3 regions of the Shewanella frigidimarina NCIMB 400 genome follow, and region 1 is predicted to be linked to each of the others. Evidence: predicted binding sites of a transcription regulator. Region 1 holds the regulator's gene; each other region holds the start of a gene.
The links. Region 1 encodes sigma-54, which starts transcription at its own class of promoters, with help from an activator protein. Its sites were predicted from a motif close to GTTGGCACGNNNNTNGNNT; they were not measured.
Positions count from the first base shown of each region.

Region 2: the regulator sigma-54 is predicted to act here: its motif matches at 3,517-3,535, upstream of SFRI_RS16780 (nitric-oxide reductase large subunit).
Region 3: the regulator sigma-54 is predicted to act here: its motif matches at 2,275-2,293, upstream of SFRI_RS11945 (YccF domain-containing protein).

Region 1 covers NC_008345.1:4,019,650-4,025,326, forward strand. The annotation lists gene SFRI_RS17390 (KpsF/GutQ family sugar-phosphate isomerase) at 1-824, shown strand, start outside; gene kdsC (3-deoxy-manno-octulosonate-8-phosphatase KdsC) at 827-1,393, shown strand; gene lptC (LPS export ABC transporter periplasmic protein LptC) at 1,390-1,950, shown strand; gene lptA (lipopolysaccharide transport periplasmic protein LptA) at 1,937-2,518, shown strand; gene lptB (LPS export ABC transporter ATP-binding protein) at 2,515-3,246, shown strand; gene SFRI_RS17415 (RNA polymerase factor sigma-54) at 3,389-4,873, shown strand; gene hpf (ribosome hibernation promoting factor) at 4,899-5,186, shown strand; gene ptsN (PTS IIA-like nitrogen regulatory protein PtsN) at 5,189-5,632, shown strand; gene rapZ (RNase adapter RapZ) at 5,629-5,677, shown strand, end outside.
Region 2 covers NC_008345.1:3,887,194-3,892,870, forward strand. The annotation lists gene SFRI_RS16760 (tetratricopeptide repeat protein) at 1-346, opposite strand, end outside; gene SFRI_RS16765 (DUF2955 domain-containing protein) at 583-1,608, opposite strand; gene SFRI_RS16770 (HlyD family secretion protein) at 1,729-2,787, opposite strand; gene slyA (transcriptional regulator SlyA) at 2,796-3,281, opposite strand; gene SFRI_RS16780 (nitric-oxide reductase large subunit) at 3,575-5,677, shown strand, end outside.
Region 3 covers NC_008345.1:2,761,895-2,767,571, reverse strand. The annotation lists gene SFRI_RS11960 (LysR family transcriptional regulator) at 1-54, shown strand, start outside; gene SFRI_RS11955 (TIGR00266 family protein) at 231-1,019, shown strand; gene SFRI_RS11950 (EVE domain-containing protein) at 1,201-1,668, opposite strand; gene SFRI_RS11945 (YccF domain-containing protein) at 1,825-2,238, opposite strand; gene SFRI_RS11940 (1-aminocyclopropane-1-carboxylate deaminase) at 2,436-3,407, shown strand; gene SFRI_RS21465 (hypothetical protein) at 3,650-3,823, opposite strand; gene SFRI_RS11935 (ChrR family anti-sigma-E factor) at 4,505-5,191, opposite strand; gene SFRI_RS11930 (sigma-70 family RNA polymerase sigma factor) at 5,184-5,677, opposite strand, start outside.

The DNA of each region.
Region 1 (5,677 bases):
GAATGGGCAAATCTGGCCATATTGGTAACAAAATATCCGCGACCTTTGCCAGTACTGGCACACCGGCATTTTTTGTTCATCCAGGAGAAGCCAGTCATGGCGATTTGGGCGCATTAGCCAAAAATGACATTGTACTCGCCATTTCCAACTCTGGTGAGTCAAGCGAAATACTAACGTTAATGCCTGTTATCCAACGCATGGGTGTACCTGTGATTGCTGTAACTGGCAAACCAGACTCTAATATGGCACGTTTATCCAAAATCCATTTATGCATTCAAGTGCAAGAAGAAGCATGTCCATTAGGATTAGCCCCCACCTCCAGCACCACAGCTACATTGGCTATGGGCGATGCATTAGCCATTGCTTTATTACAAGCAAAAGGTTTTACTCGTGATGACTTTGCCTTATCACACCCAGGTGGCTCTCTTGGAAGAAAATTATTACTAAAAGTCGATGATGTCATGCATCAAGGCGATGATTTACCGATCGTCAATGATGATATTTGTATTACTGACGCACTTTATGAAATATCTAAAAAAGGCCTTGGCATGACGGCTGTAGTCGACCATGCCAGTAAACTCGTAGGCATTTTTACCGATGGCGATTTACGCCGGGTTATTGATGCAGACGTGAACCTTCGAACCACTTCTATTGCTCACGTAATGACTAAAAACTGTGTTACCAGCCCTGCTGGTATTTTAGCAGCACAAGCACTGCAAATCATGGATGAAAAGAGCATCAACGGACTGATAGTCGTTAATGAAAAACATCAACCGATCGGAGCATTAAACATGCTCGATATGGTTAAAGCTGGAGTCATTTAATCATGTCAGAATCAACTTCGTTTCACCAAGGATTTTACGGCCCTGTCAGTAATGACATATGGCAGCGAGCTCAAAAAATCAAACTGTTAATCTGTGATGTCGATGGGGTATTTTCAGATGGACGTATTTACCTCAGTAATGCAGGTGAAGAACTCAAAGCGTTCCACACTCGTGACGGTTATGGTGTTCGTTCTTTGCTTACCAGTGGTGTTCATGTTGCCGTGATAACAGGACGTAAATCTAAGATTGTTGAGAACCGCATGACAGCATTAGGTGTCACACATATTTATCAAGGTATTGATAATAAATTTGAGCCTTTTGAGCAATTATTGTCTCTTTATAATGTGACTCCAGATGAAGTGGCTTACATTGGCGATGACATGGTAGACCTACCCGTAATGAAAGCCGTAGGGCTAGCTGTTTGTGTCGGTGATGGTCATCCGTTTGTCAAACAACAGTGCCATATGACAACCACTCTTAACGGTGGCCATGGCGCACTGCGTGAACTCACCGATTTATTACTCTTAAGCCAAGATAAGTTTGCCAGTGCTCATGGTATGAGTATATGAGTAGAGTTTCGCTAGGTATTATTGCTTTTTTTGGGCTTGCTTTTATATTGTACTGGCAAGCACAAATAAAACGCAGTGAAATGGATGCGGTGCAAATACGCGGTATTGAGCGCCCCGATTTTGTTGCAGATAACCTACGCACGACAGAATTCAATCAACTAGGTTTTGTCGAAAGTCGAGTCAGCGCGGAGCACATGGAGCATTACGCTTCAAGCGACATCACTCACTTTACCAAACCTATCTACCTCATTTTCCCTGAAAATGGTAAAGCACAATGGCAATTAAGTGCAGACCGTGGGCAATTGAATAAAAATACCAGCAAAGTCACATTAGAAAATAATGTTATTATTGATGCCATTGATATAGAAGAACCTCTACAGTCACTGAGTACCCAAGCCATTACGGTGGATTTAACCACTATGATAGGCACCTCACAAGAGATGGTGTACATCAAAGGTAAAGGGTTTATTATTCAAGGTTTAGGCTTGCATGCCGACTTGAATTCGCAAAAATTATCGCTACTTAGCCAGGTAGAAGGAACATATGAGCCACATTAATCGTCTCCACACTCGCGCCAATGTTGTGTTACTAAGTAGCATACTTTGCATATTGAGTTTGCCAGCCACAGCGAAACAAGGTGATCTGAAACAAGAATTGAAAATCGCTTCCGCCAGTCAGTCTGCCGACATTAAGAACAATCAAATTGTTTTTAATGGTCCGGTGACAATTGTCCAAGGCACGATTAATATCAATGCAGATCAGTTACGGGCGTTTACCCCTGAAAACAGCACCAGCAAGAGATTAATTGCTACTGGCACCCCTGCTACATTTTCACAAGAATTAGATGACGGTAAAATTGGTACTGCAAGTGCTAACGAAATTAGCTATGACCTTGCCACCACTACACTCACATTGACTGGCAACGCCAAATTGGATCAATCTGGTAGCCAGGTTACCGGTAATAAAATCAAGTACAACATCAGTGCTCAAGAGCTGATTGCCGAAAGTACTGGTACAGGACAAGATCGGGTAATCACCATCATTCAACCAGAGAATTTCCAAGACGAGTCGGCGCCAAAGCAAAAGCTCCCTAAAATCCCTGTTAACAAGCAGATCAAACCATGACCCAAATTACCTTAACCGCTGAAAATCTAGCAAAAAGCTATAAAGCTCGTCAGGTTGTTAAAGATGTGAGCTTAACGGTTAAAACCGGCCAAATTGTCGGTCTTTTAGGCCCTAATGGTGCAGGTAAAACAACCACCTTTTATATGGTTGTCGGCTTAGTAAAAAGCGATAAAGGTCGGATATTAATTGACGATGACGACCTTACTGCCGATCCAATGCATTTGCGCGCCCGCAAAGGTATAGGTTACTTACCACAAGAAGCCAGTATTTTCCGCAAGCTTACCGTTTACGACAACATAATGGCCGTACTGCAAACTCGCAAAGAGCTCAGTACAGACCAACGTATTGAGCAACTTGAGCATCTACTCGAAGAATTCCACATTACTCACATACGCGACAGCCAAGGCATGTCGTTATCGGGTGGCGAACGTCGTCGAGTTGAAATTGCGCGCGCTTTAGCTGCTAATCCAAAATTTATTTTGCTTGATGAGCCTTTTGCTGGTGTTGATCCTATTTCGGTCATCGACATTAAAAAAATCATCCAACAACTTAAAAATCGGGGTTTAGGGGTATTAATTACCGACCATAACGTACGTGAAACGCTAGACGTTTGTGAGCGGGCCTATATCGTTAGCCAGGGTAATTTAATCGCCGAAGGCACACCTGATGAGATATTAAGTAATCAACAAGTTCGTGCTGTGTACTTAGGTGAACAATTCAAGCTATAGTTACTTTACTGGCCTTTAGTCTAGCTAACTCATTTCATTGAACGATACCTAAACAACGTTAAATGTCATTGATGTATATGGCAATCCATTACAGTTTCGAGATTGTCATTTTTATTGAAAATCATCTAGGGATAAGCGGTAAATGAAAGCGTCACTCCAACTTAAAATGGGTCAACACTTAACCATGACCCCACAATTGCAGCAAGCCATTCGCTTACTGCAATTATCGTCATTGGAGCTACAGCAGGAAATCCAACAAGCATTAGATTCAAATCCATTGCTTGAAATAGAAGATGAGTTTTCTGAAGCAAAAGACTCCTTAAAGGAAAATCGCGACCAAGCGGATACCGACTTTAGTGACAACAGCATTGTTAATGTCGAAAAAGATACTTCCACTGTCGACATTGCAGAATCCATGACCAAAGAAACCATGGATGATTTAGCCATGGATACCACATGGGACGAAGTGTACACAGCCTCACCAATGTCAGGTTCAGGCAGTGCGAGCATGCGCGATGACGACATGCCCTTTCAAGGTGAAACGACCGAAGGTTTGTACGAACATTTAGAATGGCAAAAAAATCTTACCCCATTTTCAGACACTGATCTCGCCATTGCCACCGCCATTATTGATGCCATAGATGAACGCGGTTATTTAACCCAAAGTACCGAAGATATTCTTGAAGCCATGGGTGATGAAAATGTGGAACTTGATGAAGTTGAAGCGGTATTAAAACGCGTTCAACACTTTGACCCTGTTGGTGTTGCTGCACGTGATTTAAGTGAATGTCTATTTATTCAATTAGCACAATTCTCTAACGACACACCACATATCGATAATGCTCGTTTGTTAATTAAAGGCTATTTAGATTTAATTGCTGGCCGTGATTTCAGATTATTGATGCGTAAAACAAAACTAAAAGAAAATGAATTACGTGACGCAATCACTCTAATTCAGACACTCAATCCTCGTCCTGGTTTATTAATTACCCCAATGGATGATGAATACGTTATTCCCGATGTCACTGTATTAAAGAAAAATGGTCGCTGGGTTGTAGAGTTAAACCCAGACAACATGCCTAAAATTGGTGTTAATCAGCAATACGCGGCCATGGCTAGAGGCAGTAAAAACCCGTCGGATAGTCAATTTATTCGAGGCCATCTGCAAGAGGCTAAATGGTTTATTAAAAGTATTGAAAGTCGCAACGATACTTTACTTAAAGTGGCAAATTGCATTGTACAATTTCAGCAAGGCTTTTTTGAATATGGCGAAGAAGCCATGAAGCCTATGGTGCTCAATGATATTGCGGAAGCAGTAGAGATGCACGAATCGACCATTTCACGAGTCACCACACAAAAATATATGCACACCCCACGAGGGTTGTTTGAACTAAAATACTTCTTCTCTAGCCATGTCAGTACTGACGATGGCGGGGAATGCTCATCTACAGCCATTCGTGCTTTTATCAAAAAGCTGGTTGCCGCAGAAAACCAGAAAAAACCACTGAGCGACAGTAAAATGGCTCAGCTTCTGGCAGAACAGGGCATAAACGTTGCGCGTCGTACGATTGCAAAATACCGTGAAGCAATGATGATCCCGCCCTCAAACCAACGTAAGAGTTTATAACCTACTAGGCAATGGAGGATTTTTTATGCAAATAAGTCTGACTGGACATCATGTCGAAATCACAGAATCTTTACGTGAATACGTCCAAGGTAAATTTTCAAAGCTTGAACGGCACTTCGATCAGATCCATAATGTACACGTTGTGCTCAATGTAGAAAAATTACAACAAAAAGCAGAAGCTAAAATCAACGTTAATGGCGCAGAGATTTTCGCAATGTCAGAAAATACTGATATGTATGCTGCAATAGACGCCCTGATCGATAAACTCGACCGTCAGGTAATTAAACACAAAGAGAAGAATACAAAACACTAACGATGGAACTTTGTACCATTCTGCAGCCGGAATGCACTACCTGTGCCACACCGGGCAGTAAGAAAAAAGTACTGGAACTCATCAGCAATTTAGTCGCTGCCCAGTACCCAACCCTGTCTTCGCAAGAGGTTTTTGAAAGCCTGTTAGCGAGAGAGAAAATGGGTAGCACAGGTATAGGAAATGGCATTGCGATACCTCATGGTCGATTAACGACCATCGATCACCCTATCGCGATATTTATTAAATGTGAAGAAGCCATTGCCTTTGATGCAATCGATAAACAGCCCGTGGATCTTTTATTTGCTTTGTTAGTACCTGCCGACCAGTGCCAACAACATTTAGGCACGTTATCAAGCATGGCCCAAAAGTTAAGCGATAAGCAAATATTGAAACAGCTTCGCAAAACTCACGACGCAACAGAACTTTATCAGGTTATTACTGCATGAAACTTGTCATAGTATCGGGACGTTCGGGCTCAGGAAAATCCGTTG
Region 2 (5,677 bases), 130 kb from region 1:
ACTTTAAAAAATCGATACCCTCGTCGACATCTTTCAAAGGAGTATCTTGTAAATACAAAACACCCGCCTTATATTTTGCGTCCAACACACCATACTTACCTGCACGTCGGTACCATTTCAACGCCATGTCTAAATCTTTATCAGTACCATAACCAGAGTAATATAATTCACCTAACATGGCCATTGCAGAGGAGTGACCTCGTTTAGTTAAAATGCGGTAGGCTTTAAAGTATTCAATACATTCAGACGTGTTGCACTCAGGCAATTGGTTTGCATGGCTTTTAAATGGAGCGAAAGCGAGAAAGCTTAATATTAAGCTCAAAATAATAGCATTTTGTTTCATCATGTTAAGTCCTTTTTATATACGATTCATTACTATTAGCATTTATATGCAAAATGTCTATAGTAATTATGTCTATAAAACTAACCGTACGTTATATCTAATATTATCAATCAATTATCAAGTTATTCTGCAAAGCAATCTAATACTCCAATAATATCCACTTGCCAATTACGATTGAAATCAGCCTACGGCTGGTGAATATGCTCAAATTAGATCAATTTACCGCACACATCAATTGTTCAGCCAAATCGAGTTGCTTCAAATCGATTCAATAACCGATGCACCACATAACACAGTAATAATGTTGCCACGATAGCGACTAAGATGCTGCTTATTCGGTACAAAGCACTGAAAACTAAGTCGTTATCTGGGGTTAAGTATTGACCGAATAATATCCCTAAGGTGGTCATAGCACCGAATCCCACACCTGAGCCACTCGCTTCTCTCACGTGTACTTGGCTAAACAACATTAAGCCTATCCACAATAGTGGTATCACAAAAATCAATAATCCGGACCAATCATAGAGCAACCCTTGTCCCACTAAGCCAAAAGTCACGCCAAACAAGGTACCGATGGCACGTTTGCGCGCGTAACCGAGTGCACCATTCCAATGCATTGGGAATAACAATAACAAGGTAGTAGCTTGAGCAGACATAGAATCACGTAAGTTAAAGACCTGAAAAACCACAAATGATGCAGTTGCAATAGATGCTCCGAGTAGCGCTTCATGGCGCATACGGTTAGGCACTTTAACCACGGCAGCAACTGGCGTTCTTGGTTCAACATCGGGCCATAGAGCCGTCATAGCATAAGCAATGACGACTGATGCTGCCGTTGCCCAAAAATTACTAAAAATGAGATTGTTAATATCGACACTTGGATAACTGGCAAAGTGCAGCATAATGCTTAGGCTAATAACCCCATTAGCGCCAAATAAAAACAAGCTGCCACGTGACATTGCAGCAAAACGATACAAAAAAAGCACAAACACAATAGGTAATATCACCCCTGGGTGAGCACCAAATAAACCGCCTAAAATACCTACTTCAATCCCAGACATTACAGATGATGCCAACAATTGCCTCATCGCATGAGCATTCATCACAGGGACTAAACCGAGTAATAACATTGGAGTGACGGTAAAAAACACACCATAACTGAGATCGAAAAACTTACATATCGCAAACCCTAGCGTGGCGCCTGTTGCAATGCGTAAACATTGACGTAAATCGTTTTGAGTCAAAGGACTATGGCGTAATAACATATAAACAACCTAGGGTATTGATACAAGATACAGCACGCTAAATGAATAACCTGCTGCATTGTCTTGAGTGTGATTTGATATAGTGATTAGTAACAAGCAATATTGAGCTTAATGGCGACGTTAATAAATATAATGCAGTGTGCTGATAACCTTGATTTGAACCTTAGCTAAGAAGCCAAGCAAACCACTATTGGGGACTAATTGCACCGTTGCACGTGCTCCAGCAGGTAATGCATTAACGCCTTGGTGGTCAAGTTCAAGGTGTAAACGTAAACGCTGAGCGTCACGTACCCAACGTACAGACTCTTGCGGATCTGCTAAACGGCCATTTGCATCAAATTGTCCTGCACTCACACCAGCATCTACGGTACTCACTTTGGCATGGTACAAACGCCCAGGTTGACCATCAAATGCAATAAGTGCAGTTGATTGTGGCTCAATACCTCGTAAGCTTTTTTCTCTAAAGTCAGCAATAATATCAACGATTTCTGACACTACAGCCAATAGCGGCTGACCGACAGTGGCAAAGCTGCCGACTTCTAACTGTAAGTTGGTTACCACCCCATTTTGATCGGCGCGAATTTGAGTGTAAGACAGGTTTAACTCTACTTGAGCCAAACGGTTTCGAGCTTGACGCACTTTTAAATTATCTTCGCCATTGCGTCCACGGCTTACCACTAGCTTAGTTAAGCGTGCTTTGGCGGCAAGTAAGTTAGCCTCAGCCGTAACGGCATCACTTTGAGCTTGATCGGTTAACTGCTGCGATACACCTCGAGAAGCGTACAATGCATCAAGGCGTTTTGCTTCACTGTTTCTCTGCTGTGCACTACTTTGATTTGCCTGAACATCTGCTTTGGCAGCAAGTATCGATGCATCAAGTTCGGCGTTATCTTGTTTTGCTTGCTCTAACGCCAATGTAGCCTGCTCAGCCGCTAACTCATAAGGGGCTGAGTCGATGCTAAATAACACATCACCTTTAGCCACTAATTGGTTATTTTCGACTGCAATAGAAGCAATTTTACCACTGACTTGCGGCGTTACTTTAGTGACCATTCGTGTTGCCATGGCTTGTGGCGTCATTGGCATCACAGCGTCGGCAAACATAAAGTAGCCAAACACTGATACAAACAGGAATATAGATACTCTAACGAGTCGTGCAAATTGTTGATCTGGAGTCATATTCTTTCTCATTTGGGAATTTTGTTGTCTTGTTCAGTGTTCTTATGCAGCACAGCAAGAGCGTTATCACTGATCAGACTGATGACACGTTCAAATTCACTTAATTCTTGGCTGCTAATGCCGGCTAATAAATTACGTCGCACTAGCATGATTTTACTTTCCATCTGCTTAAGCATCTCAATCCCATCAGGGGTTAAGCTGACAATGCGTGCCCGTTTATCTTTTTCGCAGCAATGGCGTTGCATATAGCCCTGCTCTTCTAATTGATTAAGGGTGCGCATTAATGATGGCAATTCAATTTCTAACGCATCTGCAAGCACCTTTTGGCTGACGTTGTCCCCTAAGCGCAATAACTTCCACAATGCTGTCCAGCGAGGATGAGTAAGACCTAGCGGGATTAATTCTGCATCGGCAGCCGTTCGCCATAAGCGGTGCAATCGACCTAAATTTTCAGCTAGAGACAGTTCTTTTAATCTTTCTAATTCTTGGGACATGATTAGCACTCACTTAATTAGCGTGCTAACCATTATAACTAGTTAGCATGCTAAGTAAATAATTTTATCGAATAAGATAAACCACGATGAAATAACAGAGTAAATATAATACCGCTGTCATTTCGACATTAAATAGTCTTATTGACACATGCATTATGTGTCAATAAGACTATTTAATGCATGCCACCAAAATCATTAATAGTATATTAATCAATATCTTATTCAAAAATTAAAAGTTGGCACGTCTTGTGTAATGTCATCGGTATCTAAATGACTTTGCGCTAAGAGGACTTATGAGCAAAAACAAACTCACCGGCTTTGCACTATTAATCGTGCTTGTGGCTTCCTTCACTGTATTACTTAGTTTAGGCAGCGGTATATACCGAGAAAAACCGCCTATTCCAACGGCGTTTACTGACACCAGTGGCCACCCCATATTTACCGAAAACGATATTGAACAAGGTCAACTTGTTTGGCGATCAATGGGTGGGCATCAGTTAGGATCTATTTGGGGTCATGGCTCTTATGTGGCACCAGACTGGACTGCTGATTGGTTACACCGTGAAGCACAAGCTTGGTTGTCTATTACGGCTAAAGCACGTTTCAATCGTGATTTCGCAGAACTCGATTCTGAACAGCAAGCAGGGTTAGAAAAAGCCCTCAGAAATGATATGCGCCATAATACGGTTGTCGAAAGTGCAGAGGATAAAACCTATGTTACGCTTTCAAACACCAGAGTTGCGGCGATAAATGAAGTGACTCAACACTATTTATCACTTTTTGGTGACGATCCTGCACTGTCATCACTGCGCGAACAATATGCAATGAAAGAAGGTACTATCACCGATGCTAGCCATCGTGAACTGCTAAATGCTTTCTTATTTTGGGGCTCATGGGCAGCGGTAACCGAACGTCCTGGTTACGATTATACTTACACCAATAACTGGCCATATGACCCACAGATAGGTAATTTACCGACTTCAGATAACATAGTTTGGTCGGTGTTGAGCGTAGTGACATTGATTCTTGGTATTGCCATGTTGATTTGGCACCATGCTTGTTGCAAAGAAGAAGCATTACCAGAACCCGCTAAAGATGACCCATTATTTTTCACTAAACCTACGCCATCGCAAAAAGCCGTAGGTAAATACTTTGTCACTGCGATTGGGCTGTTTTTACTGCAAATACTGCTTGGCGGAATTACGGCACACTACGCGGTTGAAGGCCAAGAGTTTTATGGTTTCCCATTATCTGAAATTCTGCCTTATTCGGTCACTCGAACTTGGCATACTCAACTTGCAGTATTTTGGATAGCCACAGCTTGGTTAGGCACTGGCTTATACATTGCCCCGGCACTCTCTGGTTACGAGCCGAAGTATCAACGCCTAGGGGTAAACATTCTTTGGGGCGCGTTAGTTGTTATCGTCCTTGGCTCTATGGCCGGAGAGTGGTTGGGTGTTCAGCAGTATTTTGATCTAGACATGAACTTCTTGTTTGGTCACCAAGGATATGAATACATCGATTTAGGCCGCGTATGGCAAGTATTGTTGCTGGCAGGTTTATTAATTTGGTTAGCGTTAGTCACTGCTTCAATGCGCCCAGCGTTAAAAGTCAGCAACGACATGCAACCGGTTATTTGGGTGCTATACGCTTCTTGTGTCGCCATTGGCTTATTTTATGGTGCAGGCCTGTTTATGGGCAAACACTCTAACCTAGCGATTGCAGAATACTGGCGTTGGTGGGTGGTCCACTTATGGGTTGAAGGCTTCTTTGAAACATTTGCGACATCTGTAATAGCATTAATGTTAGTTCGCTTAGGGCTTATCCGTGCTCGAAGTGCCAATGGTGCGGTATTGTTCTCAACCGTGGTGTTTTTAACCGGTGGCCTAATCGGTACTTTGCATCACTTATACTTTACCGGTACTCAAACATCAGTCATTGCTTGGGGAGCGATATTCTCAGCACTTGAAGTTGTGCCGTTAGCATTAATTGGTTTTGAAGCGATGGAAACCTATCGTTTACGTAAAGCCAGCCCTTGGATGGAGCGTTATCACTGGGCGATTATGTTCTTTGTGGCGACTTCGTTCTGGAACTTAGTGGGTGCTGGTGTATTAGGTTTCTTAATTAACCCACCTATCTCGCTATACTTTATCCAGGGCTTAAACACCACGGCAACCCATGCTCACGCGGCATTTATGGGCGTGTATGGCATGCTAGGTATAGGATTGATGTTATTCTGTTTACGCGGATTAACAGGCAATATGCAATGGAACCACAAATACCTTAAAGGCGCATTTTGGACCTTAAACATAGGTTTAGCCGCTATGGTATTTATGTCGCTATTGCCAGTGGGTATTGTGCAGTTCTTTGCTGCTATCGATCACGGTTACTGGTAT
Region 3 (5,677 bases), 1.3 Mb from region 1:
GCTCAATATCAATTACAGCATCAATCAGGATTAAGCGGTGCAGGTTTAGGTTAACGATGGACACAAATCGGTAAACGAATGCAGTGGCAACAGAATTTGGTTACAGAATATTGAAATGTTGTCGTGTTAAATAGCTGATCATTTTGTTACCTTAAATCATCCATAATAAATAATGCCTTAATACCGAACAGGGCAACTGCAAACATTAAATAAATTTTTAAGGAATGAAAATGAGCATGAAAAGTCATGAAGTTGATTATGAAATTATAGGTTCTAGCATGCAGCTGGTTGAAGTTGAATTAGACCCAAATGAGTCTGTGATTGCTGAAGCGGGGGCGATGACTTACCTCGAAGAAGACATTATGTTCGAGGCCAGAATGGGTGATGGCTCTGAACCGGAATCCGGTTTTTTTGGCAAGTTACTTGGTGCTGGTAAACGCGCCATTTCGGGTGAGGGTATTTTTATGACTCACTTTACCAATCAAGGCCAACAGAAACGAAAAGTAGCATTTGCTGCACCATTTCCTGGCACTATTCTGGCAATTGACTTAGCTCAACATCAAGGTGAACTTATCTGCCAAAAAGACAGCTTTTTAACGGCAGCTTTAGGTACGCAAGTGAGTATGAAGTTTAATAAACGTTTAGGGACCGGTTTTTTTGGTGGGGAAGGATTTATTCTACAAAGCCTAAAAGGCGATGGCATGGCGTTTGTGCATGCTGGTGGGACATTGATTAAAAAAGAATTACACGGTGAGACATTGCGGGTCGATACCGGTTGTTTAGTGGGGTTCACTCCTGGAATTGATTATGACATACAACGTGCAGGCTCATTAAAGTCGATGGTATTTGGTGGTGAAGGTTTGTTCCTTGCAACCTTAAAAGGCCATGGAACTGTGTGGTTACAAAGCTTACCGTTTTCTCGTATGGCTGACAGAATCATTGCTCATGCACCATCAAGTGGTGGCAAAGACCAAGGTGAAGGTTCTGTACTTGGCGGAATAGGTCGAATGATTAACTAATTCTGACATTGCGCGATCTTTTCACTGTGCCGTTAGTATTCGAGCTCAGACTATTACAGCAAATTGTATTGACTTACTCTGAGCTGTCTTTAGGAGATTTTTTAGAATGTTTACTGGTCGGCTGACGAGCTGGTCTGTTTTAACTTAAGGTTACCCATGTAAGGTCATCAATCTAACGTTATTATTTTAAGATTGTTAATTGCATAATATGTTGGTATTGCAACGGTGTGACGGGCTGAACACTCAAGCGGGCACCTTTAGCCACTAATACCATATCTTGCAGTGCGAGATCTGCTTTCAATTGTTTCAAGCTCACTGGTTTAGAAAATTTGGCCATAAATTGGATATCGACTTGCCACCATCGAGGCGTATTAGTGTTAGATTTTACATCATAATACGGTGAACGGTTATCAAAAGCACTGATATCGATTTGTGCATCACTGCTAATTTTTGCTAAACCCACAATGGCAGGTACTTTACAGCTAGAGTGGTAAAACAACACTACATCGCCTAAGGCGATTTGATCGCGAATGTAATTACGTGCTTGATAGTTACGAATACCCTGCCAAGCAACGGTTTGCTGCTCACTCATCTGTAGATTATCAATACTAAAGTCGTCTGGTTCAGACTTCATTAACCAATAGTTCATGTGATCCCATTACTGTCTTTAAAGAGGCTGAATAACCTTTTAGCGCTTAAGAATGGCAATGTACACGTTGCTGATGCAATTAGGCAAATAAAAAGCCGATAGTATTATGCTATCGGCTTTTTAGAACAGTGGTCATTCAACGGTTATTAATGAATGTTAATAAGTTGGTTTGGCAATAACAGTTTGGCCGATAGGGGTTAAACTTAACAGGGCCAACTTAAGATGCTGTAACGCGAAAGGAATACCTATAATCGTTACAAAACAAGCCAGAGCATGGGCTAGATGACCAATCGCGAGCCAAATACCAAAGCACAAAAACCAGATGACATTACCCACCAAACCTAACGTGCCAGTGCCAATATCTTCTTGGCCTGAAATGTGTTTTCGGTTAACGGTTTCTTGTCCAAATGGCCAGAAAGCAAGTTCGCCAATGACAAAACAAGCACGACCAAATGGGATACCAATGATACTGATAAAGCACAGTACCCCTACAAACCACCAGGCTAGTCCCATGACAAAACCACCCATTAAAAACCAAGCAATATTAAAGATTAAGCGTAAAAGTGACATTTTCAATCCTATCAATAGTCAATATTACTTAATATAAAGCCATATTCATGCCATGTTGTTAACTAACTGATTATTATAGCTTAAATGTTGGTTTTATACTGTATAGCTAATGTAGTGTGATGATTAATACAAATGAATCGATGAGATTTATCATTTTTTAGTTAAAATGCTCATATTACAGTTGATTGAGACAATTCATGTTTTCGATAAGCCCAGTACAAGCGATGAACTTTGAAGGACGCAGTATCTACATTAAGCGGGATGATTTATTACATGCTGATTTTGGTGGTAATAAAGCGCGTAAATTTTATCATTTCTTACATCATGATTATTCACATGTTACCCAGATCGTGGCTTCGGGCTCTGCACAAGCAAACTCCTTGTACTCATTGTCTGTACTTGCAAAGCAGCAAGGGTGGAAATTTGATTACTACGTAAGCCACATCAGCGAGTTTTTATTACAACATCCTCAGGGGAATTATGCTGCAGCGATACAAAATGGCGCCAATATTATAGATGTTCGTCATTTGACTGATGCTAAAAACCTTGAAGGTATGCATTTAGACGATGCGATGCAGCATATTGTTTCATCAGACCCAAGCTATGCAGATAAAAAACAATTACTTTTTATTCCTGAAGGTGGCCGTTGTGAGTATGCCGAAACTGGGATAGCACAACTCGCCAGTGAAATTATTCAATGGGCACAAGATCAACAAAAAAAACAGTTAAAGATATTTTTACCCTCAGGTACGGGAACTACTGCAGCTTATTTAAATAAACAAATTATTCAACAACAGGCTAAATTACTATTAATGGATGTTATTGCCATAGAGGTATTAACTTGCAGTACCGTAGGAGGAGATGAATATTTACGTCAACAATTCTCACAATTAGTCGATGAGGTTTGTTTTCCTAACATTATTAATGATGGTCATAAATATCATTTTGGAAAATTATCACGACGTTGTTTTGATATGTGGAATACGGTATGCCAGTCGGGAATTGAATTTGAATTATTGTACGACCCGGTTGGATTTCTAGTGTTACAACATTATTTGAATAGTAATACTGTCAGTGCAACCGATATTCTCTATATACATCAGGGGGGAGTCTTGGGAAATAAAACGATGTTGCCAAGATACCAACGAAAGTTTTTGCACACGGTTTGATTACAGGATGAGTGTAGGGTTTCTTGTTGTAAGCTGTTGATATTAAGTCAGTTATTTTCAAGTTGTAGATTTGGGTTTAAAAATTTCGATTGGAGTTTAAAACTGAAGAATAATTTGAAATGATGCGAGTGAGTTATTCATTTTGCTCTGTTTTAATAAACATCGGTAAGTGAGAGGAGAATACCGAGAAATGAGTTTATTAAATAACAGAGCAAATGATTAACGCAAAGCGTTAGGGGGTATTACTTATTGGCAGAGATTAACCATTTCATGAAGTTTAATGCTTCAATACGTTTTGAAAAGGTTTTTTTGTTTTTACCTAGGCTATCGGTAAAAGCAATTGAATTCTTGTTTGACGAGATAGAGTTAACCGGAAAGCTAACTGAAATTTCGTGTCCATTCATGTTGTATGACATAGGTCACACTCCTTCTTATATATTCACCATTAGGTGAGAAAATTGTTCAATAAAATATCCTTGGCATTTTTTAGTGTTGCAAAAGATTAATGTTTCGAGATTTAACTTAACCTATCCTTTACTCACTAATCAAGTGTTGATATGTAAATAGTTGATTAAGGTCTATTTTATGCCTGCAACATTGATGTTGGGACATGACATATAGCCATAAAAACTTAATACATATTTAGCACTTAACTTTGTAAGTTGAACATAGTTTTATGACAACAAGATTACGTGAATATAATTTAAATTATCATATCAACAGAAATCAATTGAAATCAAAAACGATGTACAGAAGCTTGTCTTGGGTTTATTTACGAAGTGAAGTTGAGCAGACTTACAGGTAGGTAACCAAAATTAACAAGAAAACTAAATCTGTGTGGATAATATACTGAGTGTTTGCATATGGCAATAGTCTTTTTCAAATTTTAATCAAATTAATGCTGTTTTCGATTAAAAAATAGCGGTTAGTGATGAATTATCGACAAATTTCGCATTGCTCGGATGTCTATGGTGTAAAAGGGATGATGATGAATCAGTCATCATCCCTTATCAAATGGTACAACTTAATGATAAATAGCGGCCAAATTGTCTATACATTACGTTAGTCGTTAACATTTTAAGCAACTAGCGTAATGCTTAGTAAAGTAAATCGCCAATTGGGTTTAGTAACTTACTGAAACCTTTAGTGAAGTATAACGGAGCATCAACAATGGTATAGCACAAACAACCTTCAAGTGTTTTTGGTGAATGTTGGTGCTCTTTATCAAGCAGCATAAAATCACCTGGCTTGTAGGTGTTGTAACAGTCGCTGAACTCACCAGCGAGCAGTAATGTTAGCTCTGCGCCTTTGTGTGTGTGTTCAGGAATTTCACCATTGGCTGCGATATGCAACAAACTTGCTCTTGCTTGTGGCTCTCCAGTATCGAGTCTCAAGCGGCTGACTTTACCAATACCTTGCCAAGAAGCATTAATTTGCTTACGAAATACCTTAGGCAGAGGATAATGCTGACCTTTAATACTAACGCTGTTATCTTCAATCGTATCAATCGTACTAGCCTGTTCAATCTCTAAAGTGTCTAAGGTCGAATTTAATAGCTGCTCGAGTAGTGCGTCTAATTGATGATTATCATTAGTGTCTACCGACTGAGTTTTTACTGCTGACTCAAACTGTTGTTCAGACAGCGCAATAGTCATCTGGTCAAGTTGTTGCTGGCAATGAGGGCACAATTCAGCATGGGCGGAGATAGCAATCGACATAGATAGCGGCAACTCGCCTTTAGCATGGAGAGACAGCAAATGCTGATCTGGGTGGTAATTAATCATAGTGTTTCTCCATAAAGCTTTTTAATTTTTCTAACCCGAGTCTAAGTCGTGATTTAACCGTTCCAATTGGAATATTAAGTTTTTCCGCTAACTCTTGTTGAGTAAGCTCTTGCATATAAATACCTTGTACTACCTGGCGCTGAAGAGGGGGTAATTCTTCTACATGCTGCAATAAACTGGCCGATAATAAAAAATCATTGTCGTTGCTTTCAGCTTCGTCAGACTCAAATAAAGGCCAAATATCATCACCGAAAGAATCTTCACGGTTGTGTTGTACTTTACGAAGCATGTCAAAACATTGATTACGCATGATGGTAAATACCCAAGTGCTTACCGCTGCTTTCTCTGCGTTATATAGATGGGCTTTTGTCCATACTCTAGTCATTGTCTCTTGCACTAAATCCATGGCTAAGCCCTGTTGGCTTAAGCGCTGGACACCAAAAGAGTTAATTTTTGGGCCAAAATGCGAAAAAAGTTTTGCAAAAG